2 regions of the Paenibacillus sp. FSL R7-0313 genome follow, and region 2 is predicted to be linked to the other one. Evidence: riboswitches for the same ligand, from Rfam matches in the RefSeq annotation. Region 2 holds a riboswitch; the other holds the start of a gene.
The links. A riboswitch is a leader RNA that binds a small molecule or an ion and turns the genes downstream of it on or off. The one in region 2 is predicted to bind thiamine pyrophosphate.
Positions count from the first base shown of each region.

Region 1: linked by a shared signal. The riboswitch ahead of NSQ38_RS17985 (thiamine phosphate synthase) and the one ahead of tenA (thiaminase II) in region 2 are both predicted to bind thiamine pyrophosphate.

Region 1 is NZ_CP150219.1:4,084,279-4,088,876, forward strand. Features, by position in the region: gene NSQ38_RS17980 (ABC-F family ATP-binding cassette domain-containing protein) at 1-1,200, shown strand, start outside; TPP riboswitch at 1,276-1,385, shown strand; gene NSQ38_RS17985 (thiamine phosphate synthase) at 1,564-2,268, shown strand; gene thiO (glycine oxidase ThiO) at 2,283-3,455, shown strand; gene thiS (sulfur carrier protein ThiS) at 3,452-3,655, shown strand; gene NSQ38_RS18000 (thiazole synthase) at 3,658-4,425, shown strand; gene NSQ38_RS18005 (MoeB/ThiF family adenylyltransferase) at 4,422-4,598, shown strand, end outside.
Region 2 is NZ_CP150219.1:4,456,647-4,461,244, forward strand. Features, by position in the region: gene NSQ38_RS19545 (CotH kinase family protein) at 165-1,850, opposite strand; gene tenA (thiaminase II) at 1,976-2,635, opposite strand; TPP riboswitch at 2,752-2,849, opposite strand; gene NSQ38_RS19555 (sugar-binding protein) at 3,056-3,637, opposite strand; partial or broken gene NSQ38_RS19560 (endo-1,4-beta-xylanase) at 3,656-4,598, opposite strand, start outside.

The sequences.
Region 1 (4,598 bases), 370 kb from region 2:
CAGTTGCTGGAAGAGATGGGCGATATTCAGGAACAACTGGAACAGGGCGACTTTTATCTGATTGACGTAAAAGTGGAAGAGATGGCTAATGGTCTTGGTTTGTCCGCAATTGGTCTTGATCGGGATGTCGCAGCTCTAAGTGGTGGACAACGTACCAAGGTGCTGCTTGCCAAGCTACTGCTCGAGAAGCCTACAGCTCTGTTACTGGATGAGCCGACCAACTATCTGGATGTAGAGCATATTGAATGGCTGTCACGTTATCTGAAGGACTACCCGCACGCGTTCCTCTTAATCTCCCATGACACGGAATTCATGAATGAAGTCGTAAATGTCATTTATCATTTGGAATTTGCCAAATTAACGAGATATGCAGCGAACTATAACAAGTTCCTTGAGATGGCTGATATGAATAAAGCCCAGCATATTGATGCATATGAGAAGCAGCAAGAGTACATCAAGAAGCAGGAAGATTTCATTCAGCGTAACAAGGCACGTGCTTCAACTTCAGGTCGAGCGAAGAGCCGGGAGAAGCAGTTGGACAGAATTGAACGTATTGATCGCCCAGATGAAGCGGCCAAACCAACGTTCAAATTTAAGGATGCCCGTGCGAGCAGCAAAACGGTCTTTGAGGGTATTGATTTTGAAATTGGATATACGTTTCCTTTGCTGCCTAAGATGACAATGACAATTGAACGTGGTGAGAAAATTGCCATCGTAGGTTGTAATGGTGTGGGTAAATCGACGCTGTTGAAAACCATCCTGGGAAAAATATCTCCACTCAGTGGAAAGACTTTCTTAGGAGATTATCTCGAAACGGCATATTTTGAGCAGGAGGTTCGTGCTGGGAATATCACGCCGATTGAGGATGTCTGGAATGAGTTTTCACATTTGACCCAAAATGAGGTCCGAGGTCATCTCGCTCGCTGTGGGTTGAAAAATGAGCACATTACTCGTCCGCTTAATATGCTGAGTGGTGGAGAACAAGCCAAGGTTCGTTTATGCAAACTCTTGATGCGTGAAAGCAACTGGATTCTATTTGATGAGCCGACGAACCATCTGGATGTCACAGCTAAAGCGGAGTTGCAGCGTGCTTTGAAAGAATTCAAGGGAACGGTGTTACTGGTATCTCATGAACCTGATTTCTACGAGGGTTGGGTTACCAAAACATGGAATGTCGAAGAATGGTCTGAGAAAAACTAGACGATTTAAGACAATGTTTAACAGAAATGACGGTGACAAAAAAATCCGTCTATGGTAACATAGGCTACAACTTCATATGAACACTAGGGGGGCCGCACGATGCGGCTGAGATGGAAGAATGCGATTCCGGACCCTTTGCACCTGATCTGGATCATACCAGCGTAGGGAAGTGGCGAGCGCGTTTCAGTGAATGACGTGAGCAAACGGCAACTCAAAAGGACCGTCTGCTTAACGAATTGAAACATGCAGTTGCGTGTATAACGTTATGGCTATAAGGTCCATAGCTGAATTGCACGAAATGAACTGTATGCTTCAGTCAGTCATCTGGTTCAATATTTAATACGCAGCCACTCCCCTACGGGAGTGGCTTTTTTGTGTTTTCATAGCATTCACGCATGGAAGGAGAGGGATGGTACGGTAATTTCTCATGAACATGTACACGGATCATTTGAGTTGCATGTTGTTTCTACGGGTGCAGGGGATCAAGCATCTTTTGTAAAAGCTGCAAAGGACGTTTGGCCATCGGTGGACTATATTCATATACGAGAAAAACAACTCACATGGCAAGACAAGATCGGTTGGGCTGAAAGTCTGCGTAGCGTTGGCGTTCCATCTTGTCGCATCGTTATCAATGGTTCAGAGCTGCCTTCACAAAATGACATCTATGGAGGTGTACATTGGGGGCAAGATGCGATACGCAACTGTAACCCTACTGTCACAAGCAATGTGCAGCGACTTCGTCTAGGGGGATCTGTTCATTCCATCGATGAGGCGAAAATCGCTGAAGAACGGGGAGCCGATTACCTTTTCTTCGGGCATGTCTACTCAACCAACAGTAAGCCTGATCTTGACCCCAGAGGATTACATGCTCTTGCTGAAGTGTGCAGGAGTGTCTCCATTCCTGTCATGGCGATCGGTGGCATCGAACCGGGAAACATTCACGCGATTCGCTCTGCAGGCGCACAGGGAGTTGCTGTGATCTCGAATGTATGGGCGAGCGATTCACCGGATCGGGCCGCTGCATCATTAAGGCAGGCTATCGTTGCTACCGAAGGTCTGCGCGACTGAAAGGAGATGAGAGGATGAAAGAGATTGTAACTGATAATCCGGATAAGATTCATGCAGAAACGATTATTGTAGGCGGAGGTGTTGTTGGATGTGCCATTGCGTATGAGCTTGCTTCCCGTGGACAGGATGTGCTGTTGCTGGAGCGTTCGGCGATTGCAGGAGGCACTTCTTGCGCGGCGGCTGGAATGCTGGCGGCAGACAGTGAGGATTTTGCTCATCCTTTGATGGCTAAGCTTGCCAGACAGAGTAGACAGTTACTTATCGAGCAACAGGTGCTAATGGCTACACTCAGTGAGGTAGAGACTGGCCTGCAATGCCAGGGATTCCTAACTCCTTTTCGTTCATACAGTGAATTAAGTAGTTATAAGGACAATCGGAAGTCTGCGTTTTCTGCTTCTGCTGATGAGGTATGGTGGGATCGTTCCGTTGTGCAACAGGAGGCATCATGGCTTAACAGAGATACGTATGGAGCCTACTACAGACCTTACGAGAGTGAGATTCTTCCAGTCCATCTAACGAAGGCATATGCTGAATCCGCTCAAGCATTTGGAGCACGGGTTATGGAGGACATACAGGATATACGTGTGCAAGCAAACGAACATGGCGTGCAGGGAATCACCACATCGATCGGTGAGATGAGATGTAAACATGTCATTATAGCGGCTGGATTACAGAGTGAAGAGTTGATGAGACATGTGAATCTGAGCATGCCTGTGTGGTCGGTAAAAGGAGAAATAGCCGCCGTTCAGTTCTCAGATGAACATGCTGGGTACAGACCTGACAGAACGGTGTATGCAGAGGATATCTATATTGTTCCCAAAGCTAATGGCGAAGTTTGGCTCGGGGCAACCAGTCTGCCAGGCAGAACCGATCTGAACGTTTCTGTACAGGGTGTTCAGAAGCTGCTAACAGCGGCTACCCACTGGGTGCCTGGGATGAAAGAAGCACAATTTATACGAGCGTGGGCAGGCGTAAGACCGGCAACTCCAGATGGATTGCCTTATATAGGTGCTTGCAAGAGTATACCAGGGCTGTTCGCCGCCTTTGGGCATTACCGCAACGGTATCTTGCTTAGTGCGATAACAGGAAGGCTTATCGCTGAGTTGCTCGCTGGCAAAAGCTCAGAAGAACTCGGAATTGAGGCGCTGAGTCCGGAGCGATTGAACAGAAAGGGAGTGGTGCAGTGAATATCATCGTTAATGGTCAACGGATGGAGATTGAAGACAGATTGAATCGTGTGGATAAACTGCTTCAATCATTTGACCTGCAAGTCAAGACTGTAGTTGTAGAGCTGAACAAGCATATTTTAACCCGTGAGTATCATGAAACGACGGCATTAAGAGAAGGCGATCGAATCGAGATTGTACATTTTGTAGGAGGCGGTTGATGATGTTGAACATTGGTAAATATACGTTTGAGTCCAGATTGTTGCTCGGAACAGGCAAGTTTTCGGATCTGGAAGTGCAACGTCAGGCTGTGGAAGCATCTGAAACGGAAGTTTTAACCTTTGCTGTTCGTCGTCTGAATCTGGAGGAGCGCAACCAGAAGCATTTCCTGGATACATTGGATCTGGACAAATACACTCTTCTTCCGAATACGGCTGGAGCTTCCAATGCGGAAGAGGCGGTGCGAATTGCCGAGCTTGCGCGGGCTTCAGGACTTTGTGATATGATAAAAGTCGAAGTCATCGGAGATGGAATTACGCTACTCCCAGATCCGATTGAAACGTACAAGGCTTGCGAAATTTTGCTTGAAAAGGGCTTCACGGTATTGCCTTATATTTCAGATGATGTCATTCTGGCCAAAAGGCTGCAATTGCTTGGCGTACATGCTGTAATGCCTGGCGCTTCTCCCATCGGAGCTGGCAGAGGCATCATCAATCCCTATAACCTTGAGATCATCATTGAGCAGGCCGTTGTACCTGTGATTGTGGACGCAGGATTGCGCTCCCCCAAAGATGCTGCTTATGCGATGGAACTTGGTGCCGATGGCGTATTGTTAAATACAGCCGTATCCGGATCAGGGGATCCAGTGAGCATGGCTAAGGCGATGAGATTGGGGGTAGAGGCAGGTAGGCTGGCTTATGAGGCAGGCATGATTCCCGTAAAGCGTTATGCAGCAGCCAGTAGTCCGGTGGAAGGAATGGTTCATACATGATAAATCAACAATCAACATCCTCGGAGCAGGCCGATCGGTATTCCAGACAGGAACGTTATGCGCCGCTGGGCAAGGAAGGTCAGGCCAGATTAAAGGACAGCAGAGTTTTAATCGTTGGTGCTGGCGCACTGGGAACAGGGATCGCAGAAACGTTAGTTCGTTCAGGAGTCGGA
Region 2 (4,598 bases):
TACGTGTTTTTGAAAATGTCCAAGGAACAAAAAACCAATGCGAACGACAAAATGTCGGTACGCATTGGTTTTATTAAATTTCAGGCTATCCGTCTACTTCAATGTACGATCTTTTGCTGATCGCTGAACTCATCTTGATTATCTGTTCGCTTTACGTAAGTCACTTATTTTCCATCCTGAGACTGATTACTCTCTGCAGCTTCACGACCGCGACCTCCCATGCCTCCTCGCGTATTATTTTCACCCAGTTTGGACAGGTCAACCGAAGAAGCATCAATCAGTGAATCCGAGTCCTCTTTTTGTTTCTCGGTCGTGGAAGGGATATCTCCGTCCAGTTGCCCTTGTATACTTTCTGCACGCAGCGTGCCAAGTTTGGTCAATTCTGTAACAGCTTCCTCGTACTTATCATACGTAATAAACGCTGTAGGGTCTTGCTTCACATATTCTGAGATCATGTTGTTCAGGCTTTGCACTTTTTCTTCATATTTTCCGTCTGCGAAGTATCCATCTACGATCTCCTGCAAATATTCATGATACTTGGCCTTATACTCCGGCACCTCAAGGAGCTTTCCTAAAATTGGACGTTCGTCCAGGCTGACCCCTGATACCGGCGTATCAATCGCCAGATTCACGACATCGGAGGCAGAACCAGCTTGAAATCCACCGAAGGCCATGTTGTAGTCCCAGGGCAACATGCTGATCTGTCCATCGTTTTCATACAGATAATAGTTATGTCCCATGTTGGACGTGTAACTGTCCATATTGACAACGACCGTGTGGGCTGCAAAATATCTCAGAACTTCGTCCACATCCACATATTTCTCCAGTTCGGTACCTGTGCTCAAGTTTTTGAGCGATTCAGTGACACGCTGATAATCTTCCTCTGTTGTTTTGGTCTCAGCATTGTCGAAGATGGCGGAGTAACTGGATGATTTGTCATCGGTATACACCAATGAAACACCATTGCCGCTTCCATCCATACCACCTGGACCACGGTTACCCTTCATACCTGCTTCCGGTAGTGTATTCGCTCCATCTTCCCCTGTCCCGCTGTTCATATTCGGCGGACTTGCACCATCCGGTGGCGCCATACCTTCAGTAGGAGGCTGCATATCTCCATACCCTTGTGCAAAAGGATTGCCATCTGGCCCTCCCATTCCTCCTGCCCCCATGTTGTCATCATTGTTCGGCTTGTAAAGTTCACCCTCATCATTCTTGGCTCGAGCGAGATATCCGCTGTCAATGTCTTCAACAGCCAGATACAAACCCCAAGTCTCTCCATCTACACTAATATTGGAGAATGCGAATAAAGGTGCATCTACGCCAATATAACTCATGATGTCATAACTCAAGTATTCCTTCATATAACTATTGTCGCTAATCATGTTGTTCACAACGAGCTTGTCCAACCCCATCCAAGTTTGATCCTTAACATACTCATCAAATTTGATTTTGAAACTATATCGATCCGTTGTATCATCGCTAGCAACTTGCCGAAGGCTGGAGTTACCCTTTGGACGAATTCCGACGTTTTCAATCGTTGTTCCGTTAATCGTAATATTAGCTGAGATGTACTGCTCCTCATTTGCATTATCCAGCATCTCTTTCCATGCCGTTTCATCCACATCAATCGAAATGGACATAACCTCAGTTTTGTTGATTTGATCGGCATACCCTACTGTCTGCGCAGTATTCTCCGTTTTACTCTGATTATCCGTATTCGTTTGTTCTGTTTCAGTCGAATTGCTTTCCGAGTCCACACTTCCTTGATTAGTCGAGCTGCATGCCGTCAGCATTGCAGTACATAACACCGCTACACCGATAAATTTAGGCCATTTGTATATACTCATTGCCATCACCTCATGATTGTTGTTGAATCTTTTTATATGTAATTCATCATAGATGGCAATTCTTAAATGAATCTGAATGAGTGGCGTCATATGGTACTCTCTAATTGAATGAACGACCAGTGAACTTAAGGCTCCAGCCTCCATGACATCTCCCAAAAATCAAGCTCGAAGCGACTGCACATCACGAAAATATCTTCCATTCGTTGGTACGTTTCCTCGCTACAGCCTTCTAATAGCTTATCCGTTAACGCCACAAGGGATTGATTGCTGCTGTTGTATTCAGAGGAAGCATATCCTGTGATCCACTCTCCATAAAAAGGATGATCAGCTGCACCTGGCTTTTGGGCAAGAACTTGACCAATCTCTGCATAGCTCCATGAGCAGGCCAGAATCGATACAAGTACTTCTGCTATACCGCCCGCATGGGAAACTGAGAGCATATAGTTTGTATAGGCTGCATTTTTCAGTGCAGGTTTTACCTGAAAAACATGATCCTCTGTAATTCCTAAACGCTCCATATAAGAACGATGAATTTTCATTTCACCATTCAGGATGTTATCTACGTTTTTACTAAAAAACTGCATCAATTTGGGGTCGTGCGACTTGACGATACCTAGTGCAAATACGCGGGCATAATCGAACAGGTACAAGTAGTCTTGCAGCAAATAATAACGAAATTGTTCAACCTGTAAAGAACCATCCCCGATCCCTTTAACAAAGGGATGCTCAAGACATTCCTTCCATACAGGCTGTGCTGCCTGGTGTAGTCTCTCTGAAATAGTCAATATGTGTTCCTCCAATTCATAATGTATGTATTTAAAAACAAAAAAACGAAACATCCATAGGATGTTTCGCAGACAAATACACTAAAACAAGGGGGTTCGCATGAGCTACCCAAGTACAGCGTTTCATCGTTGCATCCCTACGTTGGCATGATCCAAATCAGGTAAGGTCGGTTTAACACCCTCTCAGCCGGTTAAGGCTCCCTCGCAAACGGTTGTATGTAGTTGATTACTTTCTTGTTCCCATAAAAGAAAAAATAACATCCATTTAGTATATCAAGGGCTGTTAAATATAGTCAAGGCAGTTTGTATCCCACCTCATCACCTTTGGTGACGTATGTAAACGATGAAAACCATCATAACAATGGTTGAGTTTTATCCCCTGTTATGATGGTTTCTATTATTACTATTACTGCAAACGATTTAATGCCCGAGTTTGTTTTTTTCGACAAAAGTGAGTATTCCGTACTGGGAAGTGTTTCTCCAGCTCTCATTGGTCGTATCATTCCACTTGGCTACGTTCTGTTTACCTCCGCCCTGGTTGTCGTTAATTTGAAGCTCGAAACCGAGGACATTTCCAGCCTTTGGCGTCAGTGAATTCAACTGGATTCTGGCTTCTACGAGGTATCCTTTATTCGTTTTCTTCACAGCACTTACAAGGCGTCCGGGTGAAGCACTGCCTGCAAAGGTTGCCACATTGTCTGCACTGATTCTGAACTGGGCATCATCATATTGAAAATACGGTGTCCGCTGGTGATTCTCGTCCAGGAAAATCTCAACCGAATCCTGATCCCATGGGTTGATGCTATCTGTGATGATGTTTGGATCAGTGACGTCAATCAGCAGATATAGATACTCCCCTGACCACATTGCGCGAGCCACTGCCTCTGCACCTTCGGTCTCATTCAACCTTTTTACTTCAAATGGTACAGCCTTATTCCATAGGGCTTCTTTCTTCCCATCAATCTGAACAATCCCTTGCATAGCTTGTGCAGATTTGGGCATAGGGGCGAGTTGAATCACGCCGTATTTGCTTGTATCTTGCTCCTGAGATTGTGTTCGATCATTCCAGTACAGTGGACTATAAGGTTGTGTCCCACTTGCAGCGCCATCCGTCACACGGATATCCAAACCTGCTTCATATTCTGATCCGATTTGTATACCACCCCATGGAATGGACAATTCAACCGAATATCCGGTTTTTGTCTCACGTACACGATATGAACGCTGCTCCGCGCCCTCAGCTTTGCCTGACCGCTTAATGATTACGTGTCGGTCATCTGCTTCATATGAGGTGGTCTTGCCGTTATTGAGATCAACAAAGAGTTCTACTTTGTCATTCACATCTGCCTTCGCATCCTGAACATCCACAAGGATATACAGGTTACTATGATCCCATAAGGTGCGGAAACTGGCTGATCCCGAAGAGTCGCCCTTCAGTGGAGTAGACACCGCTTTGTTCCAGAGTGGATCTTGTGACTGTTTTTTGATATCCGGTTTACCCGAAAGTGAGACGGCTCTCTGTGTCAACACAGGTAAGCTGGATTCATCCACAAGTCCCCAGTATGCTTTTTTGGCCTTCAGGGCTGAATCAAATAGCATCGCCTGGTTGTTGTAAGACTTCTCATCTTGAAGTCCCCATAAGGTAACTGAAGAAATGTGATCTTTGTGTTTTTGGTACAAATCCAACAATTCCTTATATCGATACGCCTGTTTCACCGCAACTTCATCCGACATCTCTTCACCAAATGGAATTCCGCTATCCACATCCAGTTCCGTGATCTGAATATCCAATCCAAGTTCGACGAACATGTTGATCGTTTTTTCAATTTCGTCGATGGGCGGGGATTCCAGATTATAGTGGGATTGCAAACCCACTCCATCGATGAGTCCCTTCTCTTTCAGTCGTTTGACCAACTGATACATATGCTCTCTTTTCTCAGGGACTTCCGTGAAGTATTCGTTG